Regions from separate parts of the Rhizobium etli CFN 42 genome, predicted to be linked through region 1. Evidence: predicted binding sites of a transcription regulator. Region 1 holds the regulator's gene; each other region holds the start of a gene.
What was found. Region 1 encodes LexA, which represses DNA repair genes until DNA is damaged. Its sites were predicted from a motif close to TGTTCNNNNTGTGTTCNG; they were not measured.
Positions count from the first base shown of each region.

Region 1 (2,199 bases):
GGCCTATGGGCTCCCCGCAAACCTCGCAACCATGCCGATCATCTCCTTCATAGTCATGCCGGCCGGGCTGTTAGCGATGCTGCTCATGCCTTTCGGCCTGGATACCTTACCCTGGAAGGTGGTCGGATTCGGCCTCGATCTGGTGATCGCGGTGGCAAAGACGATATCCGGCTGGGGCGGGAATATCGACATCGGTCGTTTGCCCGGCTGGTACTTCTCGGTGGCCGTGGCAGGTTTCCTGCTGATGAGCCTACTGCGGACGCGCCTGCGCCACGTGGGGACCGCCCTTATCGCCGTCTCGACGGTTACCGTCTTGGTTCTACCGGCATCCCGGCCACCCCATCTGGTGATTTCGGAAGATGGCGCTCTCGTCGCAGTCGTCGCCACGGCCGCGCTCGCCTCCAACCGTGAAAGGCCATCGGACTTCATCTTCAGCCAGTGGCAGAGAGCGCTGGTTCTGCCGACGCACCATCCGCCGAAAATGTTGGATGGTCCTGCAGTCCCGGAGGAAAAAGACAGGCGCCTCAGGCTTTCCCGCGAGCAGCAGAACGAAGCGAGGATCGCCATCCGGACGGCCGCAGCGGAGGGTGAGGCGGAGCGTTTTTCCTGCGTAAAGAAAGCCTGGTGCACAGCGAGGCTTGCAAATGGTCACGTCGTCACCGTCATCGAGAATGCCGCCTATCTCGGCCCGGCCTGCGATGCCGGCGATATCGTCGTGACGTCGGTGCGCCTGCGCTTCGCCAGCTGCCGCTCGGGTGCGGCGCTGTTTACCGGCGAGACGCTGCGCAGGACCGGTTCGCTCGAATTGCGTTTCGCCGACAGTGGCCTGGAGGTCACCACCGCCTTCGATGCTTTGTCGCGACCATGGAAGCGCCATCGCGCCTATGATTGGCGCAACGACCGTTTCATCGATTCCGGCCCGTCCAGCGTCAGTGATAGCGGCGGATGAGGCCGACGAGCTTACCCTGCACCTTGACGCGGTCGGGCCCGAAAATGCGGGTCTCGTAGGCCGGATTGGCGGCCTCGAGCGCGATCGAGGCACCCTTGCGGCGGAAACGCTTCAGCGTTGCTTCCTCGTCATCGACGAGGGCAACGACGATATCGCCGGGACTGGCGGTGCTGCCGTTGCGGATGATCACGGTGTCGCCGTCGAAGATGCCTGCGTCGATCATCGAATCGCCCTTGACCTCCAGCGCATAGTGCTCACCGGAGCCAAGCATATCTGCGGGAACGACGATGTCGTGCGTGTTGTTCTGGATCGCCGAGATCGGAACGCCGGCGGCGATACGTCCCATGACCGGCACGGAGATGGAGTTGCCATTGTCGGCGACCGGCTTTGGCGCAGCGGGGGCGGCGACCGGCTGGGGCTTGCCAAGGCTGCCCTCGATGACGCTCGGCGAAAAACCGCGACGCGGTTGAAGGCTGGGATTATAGGCCTCCGGAAGCTTGATCACCTCGAGCGCCCGGGCGCGGTTCGGTAGGCGGCGAATGAAGCCGCGTTCCTCCAGCGCCGTGATCAGCCGGTGGATTCCGGATTTCGAGGCTAGATCCAGGGCGTCCTTCATTTCGTCGAAAGAAGGAGGAACGCCGGATTCTTTCATGCGCTCATGGATGAAAAGGAGAAGCTCCTGTTGTTTGCGCGTGAGCATCGACGTCAGACCCCGTGATTGAAACAAATCCAGAACAGACACTATCTGTTCCATATGTGTTCCGCAAGTAGCTAAATTTCCGTAAAACTTCGCGCCAACTCGTCGAGATTCTTATTTTCATTGGCCGGATTGGCACACACGTCTTGCATTGAGGGGAGTGCTGTCGCACATCTCTTGGCGTGTCAGGAGGGATATCATGATCGCACATTCCGCTAAGCCGCATCCGCTGGATCACGTGGTACTTCCGGTCGTCGATATCGAGCTGGCGCGCGAAAGGCTCGGCAAACTCGGCTTCACCGTCGCCGCCGATGCGCGTCATCCCTTCGGAACGGAGAATGCCTGCGTCTTCTTCGCAGACAAGACGTATATCGAGCCGCTTGGTGTGGCGAGCGTCGAGGAGAGCGAGGCAGCGGCCCGCCAGGGCAACGTCTTCATCGCCCGCAATCGCGCCTTCCGCTTCCGCTGCGGCGAGGAGGGACTTTCGGCGCTGGCCTTTCTCACCGAGGATGCCGGCCTGGATCATCGGCGATTCGTCGGCAACGGAGCGAGT
Region 1 covers NC_007761.1:2,011,057-2,013,255, forward strand. The annotation lists gene RHE_RS09840 (ComEC/Rec2 family competence protein) at 1-949, shown strand, start outside; gene lexA (transcriptional repressor LexA) at 930-1,649, opposite strand; gene RHE_RS09850 (VOC family protein) at 1,846-2,199, shown strand, end outside.

Region 2 (2,199 bases), 1.1 Mb from region 1:
CATGCGGCGGATCAGCCATTTCGTGAAGGCGGTGTGGCGGCGTTGTGCGGCCGAGGTGAACAGCAGCTTCAGCGGCATGCGCAGGAGATGGCGAAGGAGGATGCCGACGGCCATCTCATTGTTGCGCCGGGCGTGCCAGACGCGCTGGCGCCGGCGCGCCGGCCTGCGCCACAGACCAGGGAGCTGTGACCATCTCAGTTTCGGCAGGCTTTCCGGCAGACCGGGGCCGAGAGTTGCGATTCCGATGCCGAGCCGGAGCTGGCACGGAATGAGCTGGACGATGGTCGAGGTGACGCCGGAGAGCCGGCGCTTGAAATTAGGCGCGATGATCTCGACGTCACGCATATCAGGCAAGGGAGGGGTCTCGTCTGTGGCGGCCGATCAGCCCCAGGAAACCTGGAGGATTTCGTAGGCCTTCGAGCCGCCGGGCGCGTTGACCTCGATGGAATCGCCGACTTCCTTGCCGATCAGCGCACGGGCGATTGGGGAGGAGATGGAGATGCGGCCGGCTTTGACGTCGGCTTCCTGGTCTCCGACGATCTGGTAGGTCTTTTCTTCCTCGGTGTCCTCGTCGACGAGCTTCACCTTGGCGCCGAATTTGATCTTGTCGCCCGACATCTTGGTTAGATCGATGACCTCGGCGCGCGCCGTCAGGTCTTCCAGCTCGGTGATGCGGCCTTCATTGTGGCTCTGGGCTTCCTTGGCGGCGTGATATTCGGCGTTCTCAGAAAGGTCGCCATGGGCACGGGCTTCGGCGATCGCCTCGATGATTCGGGGGCGCTCCTCCTGCTGGCGCCAGCGCAGTTCTTCCTGCAGCTTGACGAAACCACCCTGTGTCATCGGTACCTTTTCAACCATTTTTCTGTCCTTCACTCCTTGTATCGGCACGTCAGGCGCAAACACAAAAGAAAACAGGTCCCGAAGGGGAGCTTCGGAACCGTGCCACAATCCTAGTTAAGTGCTTATAGCAGATCGCCAAGGCCGATTTCCAGAAAATTCGCAAAAAGGCAATGTAACCTCCGCGATATCAGGTGATGCGCCAGAAAATCGGGCAGTGGTGGGATGGAGCTGGATTGACTTCGTATATTAGAACATATAGTGAACATAGGAATGAAGAAGTCGCTTGCCGAACGCTTGGCCATCCTGTCCGATGCCGCGAAATATGACGCTTCCTGCGCCTCCAGCGGCACGGTGAAACGCGATTCGAGCACAAGCGGCGGGCTCGGTTCGACCGAGGGATCCGGCATCTGCCATGCCTATGCGCCGGATGGTCGATGCATTTCGCTCCTGAAAATCCTGCTGACGAATTTCTGCATCTACGACTGCGCCTATTGCATCAATCGCTCGTCGAGCAATGTCGAACGGGCGCGCTTTACGCCGGAGGAGGTGATCTGGCTGACGTTGGAATTCTATCGTCGCAATTATATCGAAGGTCTCTTTCTTTCGTCCGGCATCATCCGTTCGTCCGACTACACCATGGAGGAGATGGTCCGCATCGTACGCGAACTGCGGGTGACGCATGCTTTCCGCGGTTATATCCACCTGAAATCGATCCCCGAGGCATCGCCGCGGCTGATCGAGGAGGCGGGGCTTTATGCCGACCGGCTGTCGCTCAATATCGAGCTGCCGACGGACATCGGCATCAGCCGTTTCGCACCGGAAAAGAAGCCTGCCAATATCCGCCGATCGATGGCTGATCTCAGGCTGAAGATTGAGGCCGCCGGCGAGCCGACGCTGAAAAGCAAGAAACGCCAGCGTTTTGTCCCGGCTGGCCAGAGCACGCAGATGATCGTCGGCGCCGACGGCGCGAGTGACGCGACCATTCTGGCAACCAGCGGCCGGCTTTACAGCAGCTACGGCCTCAAGCGCGTCTATTATTCCGCCTTCAGTCCGATCCCGGATTCGTCGAAAAACCTGCCGCTGATCAAGCCGCCGCTGATGCGCGAACACCGGCTCTACCAGGCCGACTGGCTGTATCGGTTCTACGGCTTCGGCATCGATGAGATTACCGCCGACCAGGCAGGCGGCATGCTCGATCTGAACCTCGACCCCAAACTTGCCTGGGCGCTTGCCAATCGGGGTGAATTTCCCGTCGATATCAACAAGGCCGAGCGTGAGCGTTTGTTGCGTGTGCCCGGTCTCGGCACCAAGTCCGTCAAGGCGATCGTTTCGGCGCGCCGCTTTCGCCGCCTGCGGCTG
Region 2 covers NC_007761.1:3,107,072-3,109,270, reverse strand. The annotation lists gene RHE_RS15190 (glycosyltransferase family 4 protein) at 1-354, opposite strand, end outside; gene greA (transcription elongation factor GreA) at 382-858, opposite strand; gene RHE_RS15180 (putative DNA modification/repair radical SAM protein) at 1,111-2,199, shown strand, end outside.
Region 2: a site for LexA is predicted at 1,088-1,105, ahead of RHE_RS15180 (putative DNA modification/repair radical SAM protein). Genes of this name have one in related genera too.

Region 3 (2,199 bases), 300 kb from region 1:
GCCTTGCGGCCCTCATCGCCACTCACAACCATGAACTCGCCGGCCGCATGGATCGGCGCGTCACGATCTCCGATGGCAAGGTCGTAGAGTTTTAGTCTAAGGCGATTACGGGGTGACAAGCCCGCCGCGGTAGTCGAGCGCATAGGCCTTCCGGCCGCCGACCATGATGCATTCATGGCCATTGAATCGGTCGCAGCCGCCTTCGCTGCGGTCGATATAGCGGCCCAACGAATGATCGAATTCCATTCCGCCAAGAAATCGGCCTTCGCGATACATTGCCGACAGCGCCGCCGTGATCACCGTTCCGGCGGCACTGCCGTCGATGAGATCAGGCGCGACGACACAGCCGAAATAATTCATCGCCCAGACGGGTTCGCGGACAAACCAGACCACTTCCTGTCCGGCGAAATCGGTGCCGCCGAAATAGCTGTCGAGATAACGCCAATGGCCGCGTTCGTAACCGATATCATGGGCACCTAGTCGGCAGGGTGGGCGAGGCACGCCGCCGCCGACATAGGTTGCGGCTTTCGCCTCTACGATGAAGTCGTTCAGCATCGCGGTGTCGAGCATTATCATCTTCCTCCCTGCCTCATCTGATACGGATATAACAGAATTGCGAGAACATAAGAAGAACAAAAGAGCGAGCATCGCTCGATCGCCTTGGGGCAGTCGCAAGACATTGAATGCGCTGTACGGATCCGTTCGGCAAGCGATGTCGAGCCGGTGGCGCCGAGCATGTTCAAAGCCAGCGCTGAAGCTGCATTCGATTCGCAGCCCGGAACCGGCATTTTTCAAATGCAAGCGCAAAGGAAAAGATTCCCGTTGACATAGGAACAAACATGGAACAAATTGAAAACATAACGAGTAAAGGAGAGCCAGATGACTGACATGATCCGTGATATCGCAGCATTCACCTCCATCGCAATGTTCGTTGCCAGCTTCTCGCTGATCGTCATCGCGATCTAAAGTTTTCAGGGGATCGCATGGCAATCATGCGGTTCGTACGCGGGTCTTCTTCTGGACATCATCGCCCTCAATGCCGACAATGTATCCGATTCATTTCGGCTGATTGGGAAGGCATATCATGGCGGAGACGGAAAAGGGTTCAACGGGTGAGGCGACCGGCGGCACGCCGGGCTTCATCCACCTGAGGGTCCATTCCGCCTATTCGCTTCTTGAGGGCGCGCTGCCGCTGAAGAAGATCCTCTACAAGGCGACCGGCGACAATCAGCCGGCAATCGCCATTACCGATACCAACAACCTGTTTGTCGCCCTTGAATTCTCGCAGAAGGCAATGGACGAGGGCCTGCAGCCGATCATCGGCTGCCAAGTCTCCATCGACATGGAAGACGGATTGGAAAGCGAAAAGCGCGGCGGTCAGCAGGCCCTGATCAAGTTGCCGTCGATCGTTCTTCTTGCCGCGACGGAGGCCGGTTACGAAAGGCTGGTCGATCTCGTTAGCCGCGCCTATCTCGGCGGCGACAGCAATCAGGCCGTTCATATCAGAGCTTCCTGGCTGGAAGAGGCAGGTACGGAAGGGCTGATCGCCTTGACCGGCGCGCTGACCGGGCCGGTCGACGCAGCTGTCAGGGAAGGTCACCCCGCCCAGGCGGAAGCCCGGCTGCTCACGCTGAAGCGTCTCTTCGGCGACAGACTCTATGTCGAGCTGCAGCGGCACGGCACCTACGACAAGCGGCATGAGCAGAAGATCGTCAGGCTTGCTTACACGCATGACCTGCCGCTCGTCGCCACAAACGAGGCCTTCTTTCCCACCCGCGACGATTACGACGCCCATGATGCGCTGATGGCGGTTGCGCATAACGCCATCGTCTCCGACGACAGCCGCTTTCGCCTGACGCCTGATCACTACCTGAAGAGCCGCGCCGAGATGGCCAGGCTCTTCGCCGACCTGCCGGAAGCGCTTGAGAACACGATCGAGATTGCCAAGCGCTGCTCCTTCGTGCTGAAGACGCGAAAGCCGATCCTGCCGCGCTTCACCGGTGCGACTGATGATGCCGAGGAGGCCGAGCGCGCCGAGGCGGGCGAATTGCGTCGCCAGGCGGTCGAAGGGCTGGACATGCGGCTTGCCACGCTAGGCATGTCGCCGGGCTACGAGGAAAAGGATTATCGCGAGCGACTGGAGTTCGAGCTCAGCGTTATCGAGCGCATGCGCTTCCCCGGTTACTTCCTGATCGTTTC
Region 3 covers NC_007761.1:1,706,875-1,709,073, forward strand. The annotation lists gene RHE_RS08310 (ABC transporter ATP-binding protein) at 1-95, shown strand, start outside; gene RHE_RS08315 (DUF5680 domain-containing protein) at 106-570, opposite strand; gene dnaE (DNA polymerase III subunit alpha) at 1,085-2,199, shown strand, end outside.
Region 3: a site for LexA is predicted at 830-847, ahead of dnaE (DNA polymerase III subunit alpha). Genes of this name have one in related genera too.

Region 4 (2,199 bases), 2.1 Mb from region 1:
GTCGCACCAGTCGGCAATTGCCTCCAGCAGCCGGCGGTCGGCCGCCGGATCCTCTTCCACCACCTCGAGCGTCGGATACATGGCGCGCGCTTCGGCAACGCCCTGCTCCTTCTTCAACCCCAGCCGCTCGGCCAATTCGTCCAGTGCCGTCAGCCGCATGGCGTTGTTGAGTTTGCCCGAACAGACGATGGATGGTGCCTCAGGACGCCCTTTCGAACGCCAGGAGGCCCCCCATCGCCTGCGGGCGATACGGTCGGTTGGCAGATGCGGGAAGCTGAGCGCCAGCATGCGCTGACTGTTCGCCTGGAGGACGAACGAGGTTTGGTTCGGCGACAGGGAAAAATTCGCGTTCATGAGGATTCCACTCCAGGAGAAAGGAGAGCGGGGCCGAATTACGACTCTTCTCCAGCGTGAGACGGAAAACCGGATTGCCGATACTGCCGGCAAGCTTAGATCCATCCGGCAACGGCCGCAGACCAGACGGTGCCGGTTCGACATGCAGGCGCAAGGCCGCACTGCTGGCCTCCTCCGCTCCTGCCTGCCGCAGAAGAAAGAGCGGACGGCGGGCAGCATGCGCCCTGAGACTGAGCCTGCGGCTTTCGGTCAGACCGAAATGCGCAGGGTTGCCCCGCACTTCGAAGATGACGGCCGAGAAAGCAGCGCTTTCCACCGCCGCCTCCGCCAGCCAGAGCGCTTCGTCCAGCTTGCGCGGCGAGGCATGGAGAAATCGCTCCGGACACAACCCGAAATTCCGAAGCCCGGGAGCATAGGGACGGCCGGCCTCCAGCGTGCCGACCGTATCGCCGATCCAGAGCAACGGCAAAAGCTTGCCGGCACCTGATTCCTGCTTCTGCAGCCGCGCTGCAACCGCCATCGCCAGTCCGCTTGCCGCGCCGGCATCGCGCGACAGCGCGGATCGGAATTCGGTAATCGCATCGAGAGGCAGGCCGCCTTCCAGCGCCCGATCGACAAACTCCACTCCAAACTGCAGGAGTGGAAGACTGCGCTGCTGGCGTGTCTTGCGTCCTTCCGCCAAGGCTTCCTGCTCCGCCGCCGCAAGCGCCGGCGCGGGCTTTCCTTCCAGCTTGGCAATGGTTTCGCGGAGCGCAAAAAGCCGCTCGCGCGCCAGGGCGTTCTGCGCCATGGCGTTTACTCCGATCCGTCTTGTTCCTGTTATGTTCTTATGGATTCCAGAGAGAGAAAGAAGAGTCAACCACCATTTTCTATGAATTTATTCCTGCCTTTGATTCCGCACTCGAAAATCGGCGATAAAGGTTCTATATGGGCCCGCAAAGGAAGGAACATTCATGGCCCGCATAGACCAGAGCGATGATTGGCGGGACCGCCATGCGCCGACGATCAGCACTTTCGAGTCGCTGGCCATGGAGGCCTATAGCCATCTGCCCGATGAATTCCGTCAGCTGACGACCAATCTCACGATCGAGATCGAGGATTTCCCCGATGACGATGTTTTCGAGGACATGGCGCTCGAAACCCCTTTCGATCTGCTCGGCCTTTTCGAGGGCAGGGGCATTTCCGAACGTTTTACCGTGGAAACCGGCGAAATGCCGAACCGCATCCGCCTCTACCGGCGCCCCATTCTCGATTACTGGGCGGAGAATGACGAGACGCTGGGCGATATAATCACCCATGTCCTGATCCACGAGATCGGCCACCATTTCGGGCTGAGCGACGATGATATGGAGCGGATCGAGGCCAGCGCCGAAGAAGCCGCGGAGCGTTAGACGTCTATCCTGGAATTAAGTCTTACTGCTCGGAGAGTTTCATCTCCGGATCGTAATCCTTGCCTTCGACGGTCTTGACGACGGCCTGGCCGCACTGCATCGCGCCGGTTGCGGCATTGAAGGCATAGGTCGGCGAACCCTCCAGCGACCAGCCCTTGTTCAGGGCGGCAGTGACCTTGTGGCAAAAGGAAGCGTCGTCGGGGCCGGTCAGGAAGCGATAGAGTTTCATCAGGCGGGCTTTCTTGCAGAAATCAGGCGAGCTTTATGAACCAGAGCTTCGGCCTGGACAAGATGCAGCCGCTCGATCATCCGCCCGTTCGCATTAATGACGTTGAGGCCCCTGGCAGCCGGATCGGCAAAGGCTGATATGATTGCCTGCGCTTCGGCAATCTCCTCCGCGCTCGGACCGAAATGCCGGTTGGCGGCCGCAATCTGCGTGGGATGGATCAGCATC
Region 4 covers NC_007761.1:4,329,679-4,331,877, forward strand. The annotation lists gene RHE_RS20875 (Y-family DNA polymerase) at 1-288, opposite strand, end outside; gene RHE_RS34395 (ImuA family protein) at 200-1,144, opposite strand; gene RHE_RS20885 (metallopeptidase family protein) at 1,308-1,745, shown strand; gene RHE_RS20890 (DUF1737 domain-containing protein) at 1,768-1,974, opposite strand; gene RHE_RS20895 (HpcH/HpaI aldolase/citrate lyase family protein) at 1,974-2,199, opposite strand, start outside.
Region 4: a site for LexA is predicted at 1,166-1,183, ahead of RHE_RS34395 (ImuA family protein). Genes of this name have one in related genera too.